2 regions of the Streptomyces sp. NPDC018029 genome follow, and region 1 is predicted to be linked to the other one. Evidence: predicted binding sites of a transcription regulator. Region 1 holds the regulator's gene; the other holds the start of a gene.
The links. Region 1 encodes HspR, which represses chaperone genes until heat shock. Its sites were predicted from a motif close to TTGAGNNNNNNNNNCTCAA; they were not measured.

Region 1 (10,495 bases):
GCGACCATGGCGCCGAGGTCCAGGGAGACGAGCCGCTTGTTCTTCAGCGACTCGGGGACGTCGCCCTTCACGATGCGCTGGGCGAGCCCTTCCACGACGGCGGTCTTGCCGACACCGGGCTCGCCGATGAGGACGGGATTGTTCTTCGTACGCCGTGAAAGGACCTGCACGACGCGCCGGATCTCCTGGTCCCGCCCGATGACGGGGTCGAGCCGTCCTTCGCGGGCCGCCGCGGTGAAGTCGGTGCCGAACTTCTCCAGTGCCTTGTACTGACCCTCGGGGTCGGGTGTGGTCACCCGGCGCCCTCCCCTTGTCTTCTCGAAAGCGTCCAGCAGCTTCTTGCTGCCGGCCCCGTGCCGAGTGAGTACGTCCCCGGCCTTGCCGCCCTTGGCCGCGATGCCGATGAGCAGGTGCTCGGTGGACAGATAGTCGTCCCCGAGCTCCTTCGCGCGCTGTCCGGCGTCCGAGACGACGGCCAGCAGGTCACGGTCGGGCTGGGGCGGCGCGACGGTGGACCCGGTCACGCTGGGCAGGCCCGCGAGGACGCGCTCGGTGTCCGCGCGCACGGCGGCCTGGTCGGCGTCGACCGCGGCGAGCAGGTCGACGATGTTCTCGTTGTCCTCGCCCTCCAGCAGCGCGAGCAGCAGGTGCGCGGGCGTCAGGTCGGGGTGACCGTCCTTGACCGCGCGGCTGCTGGCCGCGTTGATCGCGTCCCGGCTCCTGTTGGTCAGCTCGGCGTCCACGTGCGCTTCTCCTCCTTACGGGGTCCTACGAGTGGGGGCCCTTGCGAGACGGGTCCCCCTCCCACACTGACTTACTCAACCTACACAAACTTGAGTCTATTCCACTCAAGGAGAGCCCGTGAAGTCCGGGCGGCTATGTTCCCTGGTCATGGCCCCGAACCCGCGCATCGACCCGTCCGACCCGCCCGAGCCCTACCTCAGCTTCTGGCGTGAACGGCACCTGTGCACCCTGACGACGCTGCGCCCGGACGGCACCCCGCACGTGGTGCCGGTCGGCGTGACGTACGACCCACAGGCGGGCGTCGCCCGGGTCCTCGCCCGCAAGACGAGCCGGAAGGTCGCGCACATCCTGGCGGCGACGGGCGTGGAAGGACCCGGGGCCCGGGTGGCGGTCTGCCAGTTCGCGGGCCGGCGCTGGGCGACCCTGGAGGGCCACGCGGCCATCCGTACGGAACCGGCGGCGATAGCGGAAGCGGAGGACCGCTACGAGGAGCGCTACGAACGCCGTCCGTCCCCGAACCCGGACCGGGTCCTGATCGAGATCACGGTGACCCGAGCCCTGGGCAAGGCCTGACGCCGCCCCTCTCCTGTCTCGGCACACACCACAGCGGCGCCACCGTGTTCAGGTCCACGGTGGCGCCGCTGCTGGGGGAAGCGCCTGCGCGATTTACAACGACGGGGGAATCGCGTCAGGCACTGCGGGGGGTGGCTGTGATGTTGTCCGAGACGCCCATGGCGTCCGGGCCCTGCTGTTCCTGCTGCCCGACCATCTGGTGGTCGCGCCGGTCGAGATTGACGAACACCATCCCGTACCGGATGGCGCACCGCACGGGCTGCGGCGCTCCTCTGGGCCGCCGCAGGCACCGGTAGGCCCGGATCTCCTCCTCGTCGTCACGCGTGACGACGATCGGCTCACCGAGCAGGGTCACCATCAACGAGTCACCGCGGTGGGGGATCGCGGTCACCAGATCGATGAAGTGCCAACCGGAGCGGTAGGCGGTGGCCATTTCTCGGCGGAAGGTGCGGTCGTCGGGAGGGGTGCTCACGATGCGTCAACCTCCTTAACCGCAGAAGGCGCGGTATCGCTTCCAGCCGACTTGTTGCCCCAGACGATGTCGTCCTTCGACGCCGAAGACCAGACAATGTCTCCGGCCGGACCGGAGGTCCAGACGATGTCCTGCGTCTCTACCCCCGGCTCGGAGACCGCTTTCGTGTTCCCGGCCCCCGAGTCCAGATCAAGGCCGCTGAACGCACTGATGGCCAACCCAACGGAGAAGGTACCGACAAGTACCGAGCGAAGCATTCCCTTGCGCATAGCGGGCTTCGTCCTCACTTCCATCGCGACTCTCCCCCGGCCTGACAAGACGATGGCTCATTCAGCCATGCGAGCACCACAGGACCGATGCATCATGTTCCTGCACGTTCAGGACCCTGGGGGGTGGAGGCATGACAACAAAAAGCCCAATTGGGACACATCCGCACTCCGTGGTTGAACTATGCGCCGACGGCAAGCGGCTTTACGCCAGTGCACTGCGCTCGGGCCGCGTCCACCGCAGCGAAGTGGAGGCCGCACCCTGCCTGATGGAGTTCGCCCTTCTCCACCCCGACCCGGAGGACTCGGACTGGCTGCGGCCGGCCCCGCCCACCTCAGTACTGGCGCAGCGTCTGCACCCCATTGAGCGGGAAATCCTGCAGCGCAGGACCCTTGCCATCGAACTGACCGACGCCTTTGAGCCATTCATGGCCATCAGCGCGATGGACCGGCCGGCCGACCATGCCATCACTGTCCTGGAAGGCGCCACTCGGATCAATGCGGCCATCGATGTCGCCACGGCTGAATGCCGGTCCGAGATCCTCACCGTGCAGCCTGGCGGCGGACGAAGCGAAGCCGTCCTCACCGAGGCCGTACAGCGGAGCCAAGGCATCATCGAGCGCGGCATCACAATGCGTACGCTCTACCAGCACACCGCCCGGCACAGCCAAGGGACCATTGCCTACGCCGAGTACATGAAACAGGGCAAGGTCGAGGTGCGCACACTGGAAGAGCTCATCGAGCGGCTGATGATCTTCGACCGAACGGTCGCCTTCATACCGGCCCAGGACGACCGCCAAGTGGCCCTGGAACTGCGCCACAGCGGACTCGTCGGATACCTGGCAAAGGTCTTCGAGCAACTCTGGCGACGTGCGTCCCCTCTCCTCGACGAAGCGCCCTACGACCCTCCCACCGGAGGGATCACCGGCGTCCAACGCTCCATAGCCAAACTGCTCGTCGAAGGCCACGTCGACGAGGCCATCGCCCGCCGCCTCGGCATGAACGTCCGCACCTGCCGCGCCCACATAGCCAAAATAGCCGCCGCCCTCGGCAGCGGAAGCCGCGCCCAACTCGGCTACCTGATAGCCCAGTCCGGCATCCTCGAACAAGGCCGCCCGACATGACGGCCACACCGCACGCCGCCCACGACGACGGCGAATTATGTGAAGCGGGCTCGGAACTCTATGCCCGCGCCCTCCACGAAGGCCGCCTCCCTCGTCACGACACCGACGGCGCCCCATGCCTGATCGACCTCGGGCTACTGCGCGTGGACACCGAGCACGACGGATGGCTGCTCCCCGTACCTCCGTCAGTGGCCCTGCCCCGCTTGCTCCACACCATCGAGCAACAACTGCTCCAGGAACGCCGACACGAGGTCCAACTCGCCGACGCCTTCGCGCCGCTGCTGGACATTGTCCCTAAGGCAGTACGCACCGAAGGGCCGCCCGCCATCGCCGTACTGGAAGGTCTTACCGAGATCCAGGCCGTGATAGGCCGGGCCATGGCACGCACGTGCCAGGAGGTGCTTGTCATCCAGCCCGGCGGCCACCGGCCGGCCGAGGCGTTGGCCAAATCCCTGGCAGACGCGCAGGGGATGCTCTCCCGTGGTGCACGGATGCGGACCCTTTACCAGCACACCACGCGTTACTCCTTCTCCGCTCTCGCCTACTACGAGCAACTCGACGGCGACATCGAAGTCCGGACCCTCGAAGAAGTCACGGAACGGCTCTTCATTCTCGACAGATCCGTGGCGTACATCCCAGTGACGAAGGAGCGCAACGTAGCGCTCGAGATCCGCCACCCGGCCCTGATCGACTTCCTCATCGCCGCCTTCAAGCGCCAATGGAACATGGCCATCCCCTTGTTCCCGCAGGCGGCCCCACAGCCGGCCCCGAAGGGCATCAGCACCCGCCAACGCGCGGTCGCCGGCCTCCTGGTCGAGGGCCTCACCGACGCCGAGATCGCCGACCGCCTCGGCATGAACGTCCGCACGGCACGTGTCCACATCGCCAAACTCGCCGCCACTCTGGGAAGCGAAAGCCGGGCCCAACTCGGCTTCCTGATCGGTGAATCGAAGATCCTGGAACAACGCAACAACTGAACCGGAGCGGAACCTCGCGTGTTCTCCGTGGTGTGGCTGAGCCCAGCCCATAGAATCACCGCCCCTTCGACCGAACGGGAGGGTGAAACGCATGGCCGCGGAGCACGAGCCGCATGGGGTGGAGAATCTCTGCGCGTCAGGATCAGCCGTCTACGCCCAGGCCCTGCGCGAAGGCCGGGTCCACAGCCGCGACGCCGAGCCTGCCCCGTGCCTCGTCGACTTCGGCCTCCTCCACCCCAGCCTCAACGACATGCAGTGGCTCCACCCCACGACTCCCGCCGTTGCCCTGTCCCGCCTCCTGCGCACCATCGAGGACCGGGTCGCCCACCACCGCCGCCGAGAGGAAAGACTCACCGCCGCATTCGAGGCGTTCCTCGACATCGACGTCCCGTCCGCACCGGTACGAGCCTCCTCGACCATCAGAGTCCTGCAGGGGCCGGCCCGCATCGACGCGGCAATGGACGAGGCCATCGCCCATGCCTGCCATGAAGTGCTCACCATTCAGCCCGGCGACGTCCGGCCCCCCGAATCACCGGCCCGTACTCGAGCGCGCGAACAAGCCATCCTGAACCGAGGCGGCCGACTCCGTACTCTCTACCAGCACACGACACGGCATGCGCTGCCCGCACTCGCCCACTTCGAGCAGCTACGCGGTGACGTCGAAGCCCGCTCCCTGGACGAGGGCACCGAACGGCTCTTCGTCTTCGACCGGACCGTCGCGTTCATCCCGGCGAGCCAGGACCACACCACCGCGTTGGAGATACGGCACACCGCTCTCATCGACTACTTCGTCACGACCTTCGAGCGCCTGTGGCGGTTCGCGGCCCCCCTGTATCCGCAGACGTCACGGCTGCCGTCGGAGAAAGGCGTCACGCCCCGCCAGAAAGCCATCGCCGGCCTCCTCATAGAAGGCCTCACCGACGCCGAAATAGCCGCCCGCCTCGGCATGAACATCCGCACCGCCCGCGTCCACATCGCCAAACTCGCCGCCACCCTCGGCAGCAACAGCCGCGCCCAACTCGGCTACCTCATCGGCCAGTCAGGGATTCTTGACCACGACCGGTGACACCGGTGTCAGCAAAGCCGCACGCCCAGAACCGGACACCCGGAAACAGCCGTCCAGAAGCAGACACTTCAACTGCGGCATCCGGCCCCGGCTCTCCCCGCCTGCATAGAATCGCGACGCTTCAACCAGGCAGGAGGGGGCTCGCATGGCCACGAAGCACTTACCGCACCCGCTCGAAGAAATGTGTGCAGCAGGGCTGTCCGTCTACGCCCGCGCCCTGCGGGAAGGCCGGCTCCACCACAGCGCCGCCGAACCGGCCCCGTGCCTCGTCCGCCTCGGCCTCCTGCAACACGGCCTCGACGACCTGCAGTGGCTGCACCCCACCAGCACCACCGTCACCGTGCTCGACGGACTCGACCGCATCAACTCGGCCATCGACCGGGCCATGAACGAGGTCACCGAGGAGTTCCTGGCCGTCCAGCCCGGCGGCATGCGGCCCCCCGAGACCTTGGCCGAAGTCTTCCCGCGGGACCAGGCGATCCTCACCCGGGGATGCCGGATGCGGACCCTCTACCAGCACACAACGCGCCATTCTCTGCCCGTGCTCGCCTACTTCGAACAGCTCGACGGCGACACCGAGGCACGCACCCTCGACGAGGTCACCGACCGGCTCTTCGTCTTCGACCGGACCGTCGCGTTCATCCCGGCGAGCAAGGACCGCAGCGTCGCCCTCGAACTCCGCCACCCCGCCCTCGTCGAGTACTTCGCCACCACCTTCTGGCGGCTGTGGCGCATGGCCACCCCCATGTGGCCGCAAGCGGCTCCCCAGCCGTCCGAGAACGGCATCACCGCCCGCCAGCACGCCATCGCCGGCCTCCTCGTCGAGGGCCTCACCGACGCCGAGATCGCCGAGCGCCTCGGCATGAACGTCCGCACCGCCCGCGTCCACATCGCCAAGCTGGCGGCCACCCTCGGCAGCAACAGCCGCGCCCAGCTCGGCTTCCTGATCGCCCGGTCGGGGATCCTCGACCGGGGATGACTCGTCCGGTTGCGGGTGCCTTGTGCCTTCTTGTTCCCTCCTCAGCTCACTGCACCGCAACAAGATGGCGCTACCGCCCACCCCGCCCCGCCCTGCAAGCTGGGGGCAGCGGCGGGGGCAGCTGGTAGGCCCCCTCCCGCTTCCCCCGAGCGCCCCGGCCGACTGCTCCCCCGTAGCCGACCGGGGCGCTCTCACGTCACGCCAGGGGGCTGCCCCACTCGCGCAACAGCTCCACCCGCTGTGCCGCCCGCGGCGACCCGCCCTCATGGCGGCGGCCCCAGTCGGACATCGCCGTCAGGGTGGTGAGGAGGGTCCCCGCGCCTTCCGTGAGGCGGGCGAGGAGGGCGCGCGAGAGGTCGTACTCCGTACGGGAGTAGCCGACCGCCGCCGCCGTGTACGCCGTCAGCTCCGTCTCCTCACCGTCGGCGTCCGTGAGACGCACCGTCATCGTCGGGGCCTCGTCGCTGCCGCCGAGGCCGACCGTGAGCGCCAGGTCGACCACCGCGCCCACCTGCCGCTTCAGGGACTTCACCGGGACGTCGTCGACGGTCAGCGCGCGCACGTCCTCCCACGGCCACATGCCGGACTGCTTGTCGCCGAGGGCCAGTACGCCCTCCGGCGTCAGCCGCACCCCGGGAGCGAGCCCGGCCGGCTTCGCCCCCACGTACACATCGCCCTCGGCGATCCAGAACAGGCCCACCATGGCCATCGTCAGCTCAACTCCCCGCACCCGTACACACCGAAGCGGGGCCGGGAGGTCACCACCTCCCGGCCCCGCTTCAGGGTACTCAGACGTCCTCAGACCATGAGGTCTACTGCTCGGTCGTCCGCTTCGGCCGCCACACCACCAGCGCGCTCGCCTGCTGCACGTCCTGGTAGGGGACGAGGTCGCGGCGGTACGAGGCGTGCACCGCCGCTTCGCGCTGCTGCATGGCCGCGGCGGCGCCGTCCACGGCCGCGGAGAGCTCCGCGACCCGCGACTGGAGCGCCGCGACCTGGTTCTCCAGCTCGATGATGCGCTTGATGCCCGCGAGGTTGATGCCCTCTTCCTGCGACAGCTGCTGCACCGTGCGGAGCAGCTCGATGTCGCGGGCGGAATAGCGTCGGCCGCGGCCCGCCGTGCGGTCCGGGGAGACCAGACCCAGGCGGTCGTACTGCCGCAGGGTCTGCGGGTGCAGACCGCTCAGCTGGGCGGCCACCGAGATGACGTACACGGGTGTCTCGTCGGTGAGTTGGTACGGATTATGACGACGGCCGACCCTATCCATGGGGTCACGCTCCCTTCGCGGCCTGGAACAGTTCTGCCCGCGGGTCGTCGCCCGCAGTCGCCTTGCGGTAGGACTCCAGGGCTTCCTTCGCCGAGTCCGACAGGGATGTCGGGACCGACACCTCCACCGTCACGAGCAGGTCGCCCCGGGTGCCGTCCTTGCGGACCGCGCCCTTTCCGCGGGCCCGCATCGTACGACCGTTCGGCGTGCCGGCGGGGAGCTTCAGGGTGACGGGCGGCCCACCCAGGGTGGGCACCTTCACCTCGCCGCCCAGCGTCGCCTCCGGGTACGTCACCGGAACCGTGACCGTGAGGTTGTCGCCCTTGCGGCCGAAGACCGGGTGGCTGTCGACGTGCACGACCACATACAGATCGCCCGCCGGACCGCCCCGCTCACCGGGCGCGCCCTTGCCGCGCAGGCGGATGCGCTGCCCGTCCGAGACACCGGCCGGGATCCGCACCTGCATGGTGCGCGACGACTTGGCACGGCCGCTGCCGCCGCAGACCTCGCAGGGGTCCTGGGCGATCAGCCCACGGCCCTTGCAGTCCATGCACGGGTCGGTGAGGGAGAACCCTCCGCCACCGCCCCGCGAGACCTGGCCCGTGCCGACGCAGGTCGGGCACACGCGCGGTGTGCCGTTCTTGTCGCCGGTGCCGGAGCACGCCTTGCAGGCGGCCTGGGAGGACATGCGGAGCGGCACGGTCGCGCCGTCCACCGCCTCCGTGAAACTGAGCGTGACCTCGGACTCGATGTCCTGGCCGCGCCTCGGCTGCGTACGCGTGCCGGCTCCGGCACCCGCGCCGCCGCGGTTGAACAGGCCCCCGAAGACGTCACCGAGACCGCCGCCGAAGCCGCCGGCCGCTCCACCGCCACCCGGGCCGCCGCCTCCGAAGAGGTCGCCCAGGTCGAAGTTGAACGAGCCGCCGCCGGCTCCGGGGCCCTGCCGGAATCCACCGTTGCCGAAGAGAGCACGCGCTTCGTCGTACTCCTTGCGCTTCTTGGGGTCCCCGAGGACGTCGTTCGCCTCGGAGATCTCCTTGAAGCGCTCCTCCGCCTTGGTGTTGCCCTTGTTGGCGTCCGGGTGGTTCTCGCGGGCGAGCTTCCGGTACGCCTTCTTGATCTCGGCTTCGGTGGCGTCCTTGGGGACGCCGAGGACCTTGTAGTAGTCCTTCTCGATGAAGTCCTTGGTGCTCATCCCCGACGTCCCTCCTCACTCATGTCGTTGCCGTCAGCCCTCGTCCGGGCCACCGGTCTCCTTCTCGTCCGCCTTCTCCGCGCTCGCGGAGCCGTCGGGCTCCTCGCCCTTGACCGTCTGCGCGCCGGGCTGCGGCTCGGCGACGGCCACCCGCGCGGGGCGGATGGTGCGCTCGCCGATCCGGTACCCCGGCTGCAGGATCGCGACGCAGGTCGTCTCGGTGACGTCCGGTGCGTAGCTGTGCATCAGGGCTTCGTGGATCGTCGGGTCGAAGGGCTCGCCCTCCTTGCCGAACTGCTGAAGGCCCATCTTGGCGACGACGGTCTCGAGGGACTCGGCCACCGACTTGAAGCCGCCCACCAGCTCGCCGTGCTCACGGGCGCGGCCGATGTCGTCGAGGGTGGGGAGGAGCTCGGAGAGGAGGTTCGCCGAGGCGATCTCCTTCACCGTCACCTTGTCCCGCTCCACCCGACGGCGGTAGTTCTGGTACTCGGCCTGCAGCCGCTGGAGGTCGCCGGTGCGCTCGTCGAGCGCGGTGCGGACCTGGTCCAGCTGGGCGGTCAGGCTCACGTCCTGAGCGGACGTCTTGCTCGCTGCTGCGTCCCCGGCCGGGGCCGCCGGACCCTCCTTGGTGGAGGGCTCGGCGGCCTTCGGCGTCGCGTCATCAGGGGTGGCGCCGGAGGGGACGTCAGGCTTCTCGGCGTTCTCGTTCTCGCCGAAGCCCGGGGTCTCCTCGGTCATCAGGCGGCGCCACCCTTCGCGTCTCCGGGCTTCTCGTCGTCGACGATCTCGGCGTCGACGACTCCGTCGTCCTCCTTGGCCTGGTCGGCACCCGGGGCAGCGCCCTCGGGACCGCCCGCGGCCTGCGCGCCCTGGGCGTCGGCGTACATGGCCTGGCCCAGCTTCTGCGAGACGGCGGCGACCTTCTCGGTGGCGGTGCGGATCTCGGCCGTGTCCTCGCCCTTGAGCTTCTCCTTCAGCTCGTTGACGGCTTCCTCGACCTCGGTCTTCACGTCACCGGGGACCTTGTCCTCGTTGTCCTTGAGGAACTTCTCGGTCTGGTAGACGAGCTGCTCGCCCTGGTTGCGGGACTCGGCGGCCTCGCGGCGGGCGTGGTCCTCGTCCGCGTACTTCTCGGCCTCTTCGCGCATCCGGTTGACCTCGTCCTTCGGCAGCGAGGAGCCACCGGTGACGGTCATCTTCTGCTCCTTGCCCGTGCCGAGGTCCTTCGCGGTCACGTGCATGATGCCGTTGGCGTCGATGTCGAAGGAGACCTCGATCTGCGGGACGCCGCGCGGGGCCGGCGGCAGGCCCGTGAGCTCGAACATGCCGAGCTTCTTGTTGTACGCCGCGATCTCGCGCTCGCCCTGGTAGACCTGGATCTGCACGGACGGCTGGTTGTCCTCGGCCGTCGTGAAGATCTCCGACCGCTTGGTCGGGATGGTCGTGTTCCGCTCGATGAGCTTCGTCATGATGCCGCCCTTGGTCTCGATGCCGAGGGACAGCGGGGTCACGTCGAGGAGCAGGACGTCCTTGACCTCACCCTTGAGAACACCGGCCTGGAGCGAGGCGCCGATGGCGACGACCTCGTCCGGGTTCACACCCTTGTTGGCGTCCTTGCCGCCGGTGAGCTCCTTGACGAGCTCGGCGACGGCGGGCATGCGGGTGGAGCCACCGACGAGAACGACGTGGTCGATCTCGCTCAGCTGGATGCCCGCGTCCTTGATGACGTTGTGGAACGGCGTCTTGCAGCGCTCCAGGAGGTCGGACGTGAGCTGCTGGAACTGGGCGCGCGTGAGCTTCTCGTCCAGGTGCAGCGGGCCCTCGGCGG
Region 2 (10,495 bases), on a different contig from region 1:
TCTTCCGCTTCACAAGGTGATGGACAGCGGAAATAAAGGCTACGCCTCCGAAGCCGCGAGGTGCAGACCGGGCCCGGCATCCGTCGCGTAAGTCACACTGGAACAGTGGTTTCGGCGCTGTAAATGGCGGGAAACAAGCGAGGTTCCGCAACGCCAGATGGCCGCGCGGGTACGTCCGTGGGACGTCTACGCGCGGCGGCGGCCCCCGGGTGCCCAGGAACGGCACCCTTGAATCGCTTTCACTCGAACCCTACGTCAACTTCACGCCTCGGGCAGGCCCGGAAGAGTGACCTGGATGCGGCAGCCGCGAGGGGATTCGGCCACCCCGATGTGGCCGCCGTGCAGATCGACGGCCCAGCGCGCGATGGCCAGGCCGAGACCGGTCCCGCCGTCGTTCCCCGAGCCCTTCACGGGGGCGCCCGCGTGGCTGCCGCGGTTGAACCGCTCGAAGACGCGGTGCCACTCCGACTCCGGGATGCCGGGGCCCTCGTCGAGCACCTCCAGGTCCAGGGACTCGGGGTAGGGGCCGCGCCTGGCCCGCACCGTCACGCGCCCGTGCGGCGGGCTGTGCTTGACCGCGTTGTCGATGAGGTTGGCCACGACCTGGTGGAGCCGCTCCGCGTCCGCGTGGGCCGTCAGCTCCGGCGGCGACACGTCGAGGTGCAGATGGACGTCCGTACGCGTGTGACTGCCGGAGCCCGACGCGATGCCCGCGCGCGCGGAGGCCACCATGTTGGCCTCCTTCAGGACGCCCGACAGATACGGCCACACCTCGAAGCGGCGGGCCTTCAGCGGTACGACGCCGTTGTCGAGGCGGGAGAGGTCCAGCAGGGTCTCCACCAGGCGGCCGAGGCGCTCGGTCTGCTTGAGAGCCGTGCGCATCGTCTCGGGGTCGGCGGCGGAGACGCCGTCGACGACGTTCTCCAGGACGGCGCGCAGGGCCGCGATGGGGGTGCGCAGCTCGTGCGAGACGTTGGCGACGAGCTCCTTGCGCTGGGTGTCCTGCGCCTCCAGGTCGTCCGCCATCGCGTTGATCGTGGAGGCCACGTCGCCCAGCTCGTCGCGCCGGTCCGCGCCGCGCACCCGGCGCGTGTAGTCGCCGTGCGAGACGGCGCGGGCCACCGCGTTCATCTCGTCCAGCGGGGCGGTGAGGCTGTGCGCCACGAACTGCGTGATGAGGAGCGTGGCGATCACCGAGAAGACGGTGATGAAGCGCAGCTCGGTCTTGGTCTTCATGGCCACGAGGAGCAGCCCCGTGGTGATGAACACCGAGACGACCACGAGGGCGCCGAGCTTGGTCTTGATGGAGAACGGCCGCAGCTCTCCGAAGGGCCCGCTCACGGCAGGACCGGCCTCACGGCGCCGGGGTCTCGAGGGCGTAGCCCACGCCGTGCACCGTGCGGATCCGCTCGGCACCGATCTTCCGGCGCAGCGCCTTGATGTGGCTGTCGACGGTGCGGGTGCCGGACGCGTCGGCCCAGTCCCACACCTCCGCGAGCAGCTGCTCGCGGGAGAGGACGGCGCGCGGGGTGTTGGCCAGGCAGACCAGCAGGTCGAACTCCGTGGGCGTCAGGTGGACGTCCTCGCTGCGCACCCGCACACGCCGCTGGGCGTGGTCGATCTCCAGTTCGCCGAGGCGGAGGATGCCGCTGCGGGGGGTGGTCGCGGCCAGCGCGGCCCGCTCGACCCGGCGCAGCAGGACGTGCACGCGGGCCGCGAGCTCCCGCATGGAGAACGGTTTGGTCATGTAGTCGTCGGCGCCGACCCCGAGCCCGACCAGCATGTCCGTCTCGTCGTCACGCGCGGTGAGCATGAGGACGGGGACGGGGCGCTGGGCCTGCACCCGGCGGCACACCTCCAGGCCGTCGAAGCCCGGCAGCATGATGTCGAGGATCAGCAGGTCGGGCTGCCAGGCCTGGGCGGTGTCGACCGCCGAAGGGCCGTCGCCGGCCGTTTGCACAACAAAACCCTCGGCACGGAGCCGGGCGGCGATGGCGTCGACGATCGTCGGGTCGTCCTCGACCACCAGCACCCGGCGCTGGGCGCCCGGCGTCGCCGCCGTGGCGCCGTTCTGGGAGGTGTGTGTCTGCTCCATCGCCCGCCCCTGACACTGATCGCTTGTGTTCGGTCAGCAGAGTACGGGTCGCGAAGGCACCTCGGCTACGCAGCCCTGACGCCGAGGTGGACCACGTCAGGGACGCCTCGGGCAACGGGGATCTCTTCGGTTCGTACCCTCTGGAATCCGGCATTCCGTAGAGCGTCGTCGAAAGCGGACGAGGGCTGCGCGGACCACACGGCGAGCACTCCGCCCGGGTTCAGACGGGCTTTGCAGGCGGCCAGACCGGCAGGCGAGTAAAGGGAGTTGTTGCCCTCCGTCACCGTCCAGCCGGGGCCGTTGTCGATGTCGAGACAGAGCGCGTCGTACGTGTCCGTCGTGCCGAAGAGGTGCGCGACGAGGTCTGTGTGAAGAATTTGCGCACGTGGGTCGGCGAGCGCCGCTCCGGACAGTTCGGCGAGGGGTCCCTCGCGGTGCCAGCCGATGATCGCCTCCTCGCGTTCGACGACGTCGACGCGTCCCCAGCGGGGGTCCGCGACGGCGTGCGCGAGAGAGAAGCCGACGCCGAGGCCGCCGATGAGGAGGGCGGGGGAGGGGCGGTCGTCGAGGGCGTCGCGGGCCGCGTCGACGAGCAGGCGCTCGGAGCGGCCGTCGCTGGTGTCCATCAGGAAACAACCGTTGGCGATGATCTGCAGCAGCTCACCGTGGCGCCGCAGGACGACCTCGCCGTGAGGGCCCTCGCGCCGGTCGAGCACGACGGGGGCGGTGGTGTGGGTGTGCATGGCCCACAGCGTATTTTTCCGCGACGTCCGTCCGCAGGCGGTTGTCCCGCCCTCCGGGCCGGCGTGCCCGCGCGACGCAGGAGCCGTCCCGCGGGTTGCCGTGTGAGACGCACCTCACGTGGCGCCCGTCATAGACACGCTCGAAAAGAGGGCAAAGGGTGGGGTGGGACGGAAGGAGCGCCTCACCCGTGAACCAGAGCGTGCGGCCCGCCGGGGCCGCGTCCGACGCGGAGACGCCGGGCACCCTGAGCGGCATACCGCGGCAGTCGACGCGTCGGCCCCCGCCGGGGGCGGGCCACGAGCAGGCGGCGCGGGAACGTGCCCCCGGCGCGTCCACCCGGCGCCTCCGCCCCTGGCTGCTCCTGCCCACCCCCACCGGCACGCCCTTCACCTTCGGGTACGCCCTCGTGCTCGCGGCCACCTCGCTGCTCGCGCAGTACGCCGACCCGGACCTCGTGGAGAAGCTCCTCCACGGGTCGAGCACCGACGTGGCGCACCTCGCGCACAGCCCCGTCCTCGTCCTGGTCGCGAGCGCCCTGTGGATCGCGGGCGGCATCACGTCCCCGTACGCGATCGGCTTCCTGCTGGTGCTCACCGCGCTGGAGCGCCGCATCGGCGGCCTGCGCACCGCCGGTGTCTTCCTCCTCGGCCACGTCGTCGCCACGCTCGCGACGGAGGTCCCGGTCGGCTTCTCGGTCCTCGCGGGCCATCTGCCGGACAGTTCCCTGCACCGGCTCGACTACGGCATCAGCTTCGGGGTGGCCGCCAGCGTCGGCGCGCTGGCGGGGCTGCTCACACCATGGCTGCGCTGGCCCGTCCTCATCGGCTTCGGCGGGATGCTGGTCGACGACCTGATCGCGTTCGCCGACCCGATGACGAACTGGGGGCACCTGCTCGCGCTGCTGGTCGGCGTCGCCACCTGGCCGTTGCTCAGGCGTCGCCCCGGCGCGGCGCGCGACGCATCGCCCACAGGGTCGGGCCGCCGCCCGGCAGCTGCACCTCGCCGAGCACCGTGAAGCCGAAGTGCTCGTAGAAGGGGAGGTTCTCCGGCTTGGAGGACTCCAGGTACACGGGCAGGCCGGCCTCGTCGGCGCGGGCGAGACCTGAGCGCAGGAGGGCGGCTCCGTGGCCCTGGCCCTGGGCGGCGGGGTCGGCGCCGAGTACCGCCAGGTACCAGTGCGGCTCCTCGGGGCCGTGTCCGGCGGCGGCCGCGGTGGCCTCGCGGAACAGCGGGGCGCGGTCGCCCAGTATCTCCGCGAGCTGCTCGACGGTCTCCGCGTCGGGCACGGCCTTGTCCTGCGCGCCCGGCGGCACCCAGAAGGCGGCCGCCGCGGCCGTCCGCTCGCAGACGCCGTGGCGGCCGTACTGCCGGGTGAGGAGCGTGGCGAAGTAGCGGCCGAGGCCCGCCTCGCGGGTGGCGGCGTCCGGGAAGAACCAGCGCATCATCGGGTCGTCGTCGAAGGCGCGGGCCAGGGTGGGGCCGACCGTCGCGGCGTCGTCGAGGGTGGCGGGCTGCGGGGCGGGGCGGGGCGCCTCGGGGGTGTTGGTCGTCGACATGCGGTCATTCTGCACTTGTTGATCTTCGTCGCCGGAGCCAGGGGGTTGCTCGCGCGCGGGCGCCCCGGCGCCGCCCGCGCCCGGCCGGCGCCCCGCGCCCCGAATGCCCTCGGCCGCTGCCTGTGCCGCCGTCGGCTGCGGCTCGGGGGTGGCTGAGCGCGCAGTTCCCCGCGCCCCTGGGTGGGGCTTCGTGCCGTCGCCCGGTCGGCGCCCCGGGCTTCGGATGCCGTTGGCCGCTGCCTGTCTCGTCGTCGGCTGCCGCTTGGAGGTGGCTGAGCGCGCAGTTCCCCGCGCCCCTGGGTGGGACTTCGCGCCGTCGCCCGGTCGGTGCCCCGCGCCCCTGGGTGGGGCTTCGTGTCGTCGTCGTGTCAGGCGGCCGCCACCGCTTCCACGATCGACGGGAACGCGTCCGTCGGCAGAATGCGCGTCAGGCGCAGTCCCGCCCGGACGAGCAGTGCGGCGAACTCGTCCTCCGTGCGCTCCTGGCCGTCCACGATCGCTGCCATCGCCACGTCCAGGGTCTTGCCGATGTGCGGTTCGTTGCCGGACGGCAGGACGCAGTCGACGATCAGGAGGCGCGCGTCCGGTGCCATCGCCGCGCGGCAGTTGCGCAGGATCCGCTCGCAGTCCGCGTCCGGCCAGTCGTGCAGGACGTGCTTGAGGACGTAGATGTCGCCGCCCTGCGGCACCTCGGCGAAGAAGTCCCCGGACTCGGCCCGCCACCTGCCGCGCAGCTCCTCGTCGCCGCCCAGGAGGTGCGTGCTCACCGCGGGCACCTGGTCGTAGAGGACACCCGTCAGGCCGGGCCGCCCGCGCAGGACCGCGCGCAGCAGTCCGCCGCGGCCGCCGCCGACGTCCACCACGGTGCCCTTCTCCGGGAAGGGGTACGTCCCGGCGATCACCGCGTCGACCGGACCCGACAGTGACGCCATGCCGCTGTCGAAGAGCTCCCGCAGCTCGGCGTCCTCGGCCAGATACGCGAAGAACGGCTTGCCGAAGACCCGTTCGAAGGACGGGCCGGCCTGGCGGACCGTCTCCTCAAGACCCGCGGAGGTCCGCCAGAACGCCTGGTCGGTCAGCATCACGACCGCCGGGTGCAGCGAGTCGGGCACGTCGGTGCGGAGCGCGTTCGCGAGCGGGGTCAGGTGGAACGCGCCCGCCCCGTCCTCGCGGAAGACACCGCGTGTGGCGAGATAGCGAAGGACGCGGCGGAGGTGCCCGGCGTGGGTGCCGGTCGGCTCGGCCAGTTGCTCGGCGGTGCGCGGCCCCGCCGCCAGATGGTCGGCCACCCGGCAGAGCGCCGCCGTGCGCAGCGCCGCCGAGAAGAGATGCCCCAGTGCGTGGTCCGCGAGCTGCCAGGTTACGTCCCGCATGCCGCCGTCACCGTTCTCGGGTGTGTCCACCTTGGATCCCCTCCGTGGGAGTCGGAGTGTCCACGGTCCCAGGGGGACGGCCGGGAGGGAACGGTACGCGGGGGACGGGCGACCGGAAACGAGCCATGGGCGGAGCCGCGTTTTTCGTGATCGCTCAGAGCGAACACGCCCCGGGGAACAACTCGGCGCTCATAACCATTGAGTCGATACAGCTCAACTTGAATGCCGAAGGGGAGATCATGGCTACTGAGTCCACCTCGTACACACCGCTCACTCTGCCTGTGCTGCCGCTCGACGACGAGGTGGTCCTGCCCGGCATGGTGGTTCCGTTCGACCTGTCCGACGCCGATGTGCGCGCCGCGGTGGAGGCCGCCCAGGCCGCGGCCCGCTCCAGTGGCGACAGCAAGCCGAAGGTGCTGCTTGTTCCGCGCATCGACGGGACGTACGCCGCGACCGGTGTCCTCGGCACCGTCGAGCAGGTCGGGCGGCTCTCCGACGGCGACCCCGGCGCCCTCATCCGCGGCCGGAGCCGCGTCCGCATCGGCGCGGGCACGACCGGTCCCGGCGCCGCCCTCTGGGTCGAGGGAGTGCAGCTCGACGACACCGTGCCCGACCCCCTGCCGGGCGCCGTCACCGAGCTCGTCAAGGAGTACAAGGCGCTCGCCACCAGCTGGCTGAAGAAGCGCGGCGCCTGGCAGGTCGTCGACCGCGTCACCCAGATCGACGACGTCTCCGCGCTCGCCGACAACTCCGGCTACTCGCCGTTCCTGACCACCCAGCAGAAGGTCGAGCTCCTGGAGACCGAGGACGCCGTCGCGCGCCTCAGGCTCGCCACCGAGCAGCTGCGCGAGCACCTCGCCGAGCAGGACGTCGCCGAGTCCATCGCCAAGGACGTACAGGAAGGCGTGGACAAGCAGCAGCGCGAGTTCCTGCTGCGGCGCCAGCTCGACGCCGTCCGCAAGGAGCTGCGCGAGCTCAACGGCGACAGCAAGGACGCGGCCGAGGAGTCGGACGACTACCGCGCCCGCGTCGAGGCCGCCGACCTCCCCGAGAAGGTCCGCGAGGCCGCCCTCAAGGAGGTCGAGAAGCTGGAGCGCGCGAGCGACCAGTCGCCCGAGGGCTCGTGGATCCGCACCTGGCTGGACACCGTCCTCGAACTGCCGTGGAACGAACGCACCGAGGACGAGTACGACATCAAGGGCGCCCAGCGCGTCCTCGACGCCGAGCACGCGGGCCTGGAGGACGTGAAGGAGCGCATCACCGAGTACCTCGCGGTGCGCAAGCGCCGTGCCGACCGCGGCCTCGGAGTCGTCGGCGGGCGCCGCGGCGGCGCCGTCCTCGCCCTCGTCGGCCCGCCCGGCGTCGGCAAGACCTCGCTCGGCGAGTCCGTCGCGCACGCCATGGGCCGCAAGTTCGTGCGGGTCGCGCTCGGCGGCGTGCGGGACGAGGCGGAGATCCGCGGCCACCGCCGTACGTACGTGGGGGCGCTGCCCGGACGCATCGTGCGGGCCATCAAGGAGGCCGGGTCGATGAACCCGGTGGTGCTCCTCGACGAGATCGACAAGGTCGGCTCGGACTTCCGGGGCGACCCGGCCGCCGCCCTCCTCGAAGTCCTCGACCCGGCGCAGAACCACACCTTCCGCGACCACTACCTGGAGGTTGAGCTCGACCTCAGCGACGTCGTCTTCCTCGCCACGGCGAACGTCCTCGAAGCCATCCCCGAGGCGCTGCTCGACCGCATGGAGCTCGTCCGCCTCGACGGCTACACCGAGGACGAGAAGGTCGTCATCGCCCGCGACCACCTGCTGCCGCGCCAGCTGGAGCGGGCCGGCCTGGCGGAGGACGAGGTCACCCTCGACGAGAGCGCGCTGCGCAAGCTCGCCGGTGAGTACACGCGCGAGGCGGGCGTGCGCAACCTGGAGCGGTCGGTGGCGCGGCTGCTCCGCAAGGTCGCGGCCCAGCACGAACTGGGCGACAGGGAGCTGCCGTTCACCGTCACCGACGAGGACCTGCGCGGCCTGCTCGGCCGGCCGCGGCACGTGCCCGAGTCCGCCCAGGACCCGGCCGAGCGGCGCACGGCGGTGCCGGGCGTGGCGACCGGGCTCGCGGTCACCGGGGCCGGCGGCGACGTGCTGTTCGTGGAGGCGTCGCTCGCCGACCCGGAGACCGGCGCCACGGGGCTCACGCTCACCGGCCAGCTGGGCGACGTCATGAAGGAGTCGGCGCAGATCGCGCTGAGCTTCCTGCGCGCGCACGGCGCGGAACTGGAGCTGCCCGTCGGTGACCTGAAGGAACGGGGCGTGCACGTCCACTTCCCGGCCGGCGCGGTCCCCAAGGACGGGCCGAGCGCGGGCATCACGCTGACCACCGCCCTCGCCTCGCTGCTCAGCGGGCGGCTCGTCCGCACGGACGTGGCGATGACCGGTGAGGTCTCGCTGACCGGCCGGGTCCTGCCGATCGGCGGCGTCAAGCAGAAGCTGCTCGCCGCGCACCGCGCCGGGATCACCACGGTGATCATCCCGAAGCGGAACGAGGCGGACCTCGACGACGTGCCGGCCGAGGTCCTGGAGAAGCTGGACGTGCACGCGGTCACGGACGTGCGCCAGGTGCTCGAACTGGCCCTCACCGAGGCCGAGGTGAAGGTCCCGGCCGCCGCATAGGGCGCGCTGCGGGTGAACGGTGGCCGGCCCGGCATCGGGGCGGCCACCGTTCACGTGTGCTCATCCGTCCACGTGTGCTCAGCCGTTGGCGAGCGCCTGCACCCGGTCGAGGGCGCCGTTGAACTTGTTGTGGTCGCCGACCGTCGGTCCCGACGAGGTGTACTGCCACATGGTGTGGAAGCCCCAGCCGGCCGGGAGTTCACCCGGGCTGGTGTCGTAGCGGGCGATCCACAGCGGGTTGCTGGCACCGAAGCCGCTGTAGTTGCCGGTGCACTGCTTCCACCAGCTGGTGGCGGTGTAGATGACGGCGTCGCGCCCGGTGCGGGCCTTGTAGGTGTTCAGGAAGTCCCGGATCCAGCTGACCATCCCCGACTGGGTCTTGCCGAAGCAGGCCGCCCCGTACGGGTTCCACTCGATGTCCAGGGCGCCCGGCAGTGTCTTGCCGTCGCGCGACCAGCCGCCGCCGTTGTCCACGAAGTAGTTGGCCTGGGCGGCGCCGCTCGTGGTGTCGGGCGTCGCGAAGTGGTACGCGCCGCGGATCATGCCCACGTTGTACGAACCGTTGTACTGCTGGGCGAAGTAGGGGTTCTTGTAGTACGTCCCCTCGGTGGCCTTCACGTAGGCCCACTTCACGCCGCTGTTCCACAGCGTGGACCAGGCGACGTTGCCCTGGTGGCTGCTGACGTCGACGCCCTCGGTCTGCGTGGCGCCGCCGCCGCTGGGCAGGCCGCCCTGGCCATCGTGCTCGATGACGCCCTGGCCGAGGCGGGCGGAGCCGCGCGGCGGGATGTCGTCCGCCTGGGCCGCCGTGGGGAGCGTCAGGAGGAGGGCGAGGGCGGAGAGTGCTGCGAGGAGAAGCCCCGCCGGCGACAAGCGCGGGCGGTGGGCCGGTCCGGGTCTGTGCACGGGCATGGGTATGCCTCCGAAGGCCTCGGTGGTGCGCTGGGGGGACCTTGCGACATGTCGAATGGTGTGAACATGTCACTTGAAAAGCTACGCACGTAGACCGCCGCCGGGGAAGAGGGGCGAGGAGCTGCCGTTGGTCCACTCCTGTGGCGGTGCCTGCCGGGCGGGACCGTCTCCACCTTGCGAAATACTGGTCAGGCCGCTGCCGCCACGGCCGCGGGACGAGGGCCTTCCGGCGACGACTTTCAGAATCGGGAAAGCGGACATGGGTGCTGCAGAAGAGGGTGTGGGGCGCGGCGCGCGGGGTGCCGTCGAACAGGGGGCGCGCGAGGCCGAGGGCGAGGACCGGGAGTTCCTCTCCCTCGAACGGGAGTTGTCGGTCCTGCTGCGCCGCGCGCGGGCCTCGTCGGGCGAGATGGCGCGCCAGGTCCACCCCGACCTGGAACCCGCCGCGTACGGACTCCTCGTCCGCCTGGACGACTCGGGGCCGCAGCGGGCCACCGACCTCGCCGCCTTCATCGGCGTCGGCAAGGCCACGATGAGCCGCCAGCTGCGGGCACTTGAGGAGCTCGGCCTGGTCTCCCGCGAGCCGGACCCGGCCGACGGGCGCGCCTGGCTCATCCGGCTCACGCCCGACGGCCGCACCCGCTTCCGCACGGTGCGCGCCGCCCGCCGCGCCAGTTACGTGCGCAGGCTCGCGAGCTGGGACCGGGCGGAGGTCGCCGAACTCGCCCGGCTGCTGGGCCGGCTGAACGCGAGCGCGGACTCGTGAGCCGTACGCGGACGCCCGGCGCGTGACCCCGGGCCACAGCGCCGGTCGTGGCCTCGGCCCGCAGAGCCGGCTCGTGGCCTCGGCCCGCAGAGCCGGCTCGTGACCTCGGCCCGCAGAGCCGGCTCGTGACCTCGGCCCCCCAGAGCCTGCGTCACAGCTCCGCGTAGACGACCGCCGCGTCGTCGTGCCGCTTCCCGCGCGGGAAGGCGAGGCGGTCCGGGTCCGCGCGCTCCAACTCCCGCACCCGGTCGATCAGCTGCTGCGGGCCCTCCTTGCGCAGCAGCGCGAAGCACTCGGCCCAGCCGCCCTCGCGGAACGTCTCGACCCACCGCCCGGCCCCGTCGGTGAGCGCCGCCACCGCCGTGACCTCCGCCCGCGGGGTCTCGCCC

Region 2: lon (endopeptidase La) is a predicted target of HspR. The motif match lies at 5,967-5,985, and genes of this name have one in related genera.

Annotation. Positions count from the first base shown of each region.
Region 1 covers NZ_JBIRFV010000004.1:404,325-414,819, reverse strand. The annotation lists gene clpB (ATP-dependent chaperone ClpB) at 1-743, opposite strand, end outside; gene ACH4D5_RS14760 (pyridoxamine 5'-phosphate oxidase family protein) at 892-1,317, shown strand; gene ACH4D5_RS14755 (hypothetical protein) at 1,433-1,789, opposite strand; gene ACH4D5_RS14750 (hypothetical protein) at 1,786-2,082, opposite strand; gene ACH4D5_RS14745 (helix-turn-helix transcriptional regulator) at 2,190-3,179, shown strand; gene ACH4D5_RS14740 (LuxR C-terminal-related transcriptional regulator) at 3,176-4,156, shown strand; gene ACH4D5_RS14735 (LuxR C-terminal-related transcriptional regulator) at 4,248-5,222, shown strand; gene ACH4D5_RS14730 (LuxR C-terminal-related transcriptional regulator) at 5,368-6,201, shown strand; gene ACH4D5_RS14725 (hypothetical protein) at 6,398-6,910, opposite strand; gene ACH4D5_RS14720 (heat shock protein transcriptional repressor HspR) at 7,014-7,469, opposite strand; gene dnaJ (molecular chaperone DnaJ) at 7,474-8,664, opposite strand; gene grpE (nucleotide exchange factor GrpE) at 8,698-9,405, opposite strand; gene dnaK (molecular chaperone DnaK) at 9,405-10,495, opposite strand, start outside.
Region 2 covers NZ_JBIRFV010000003.1:742,528-753,022, forward strand. The annotation lists gene ACH4D5_RS12020 (ATP-binding protein) at 262-1,341, opposite strand; gene ACH4D5_RS12025 (response regulator transcription factor) at 1,355-2,095, opposite strand; gene ACH4D5_RS12030 (spermidine synthase) at 2,161-2,838, opposite strand; gene ACH4D5_RS12035 (rhomboid-like protein) at 3,027-3,854, shown strand; gene ACH4D5_RS12040 (GNAT family N-acetyltransferase) at 3,769-4,395, opposite strand; gene ACH4D5_RS12045 (methyltransferase) at 4,764-5,768, opposite strand; gene lon (endopeptidase La) at 6,008-8,428, shown strand; gene ACH4D5_RS12055 (lysozyme) at 8,507-9,340, opposite strand; gene ACH4D5_RS12060 (MarR family winged helix-turn-helix transcriptional regulator) at 9,600-10,106, shown strand; gene ACH4D5_RS12065 (hypothetical protein) at 10,258-10,495, opposite strand, start outside.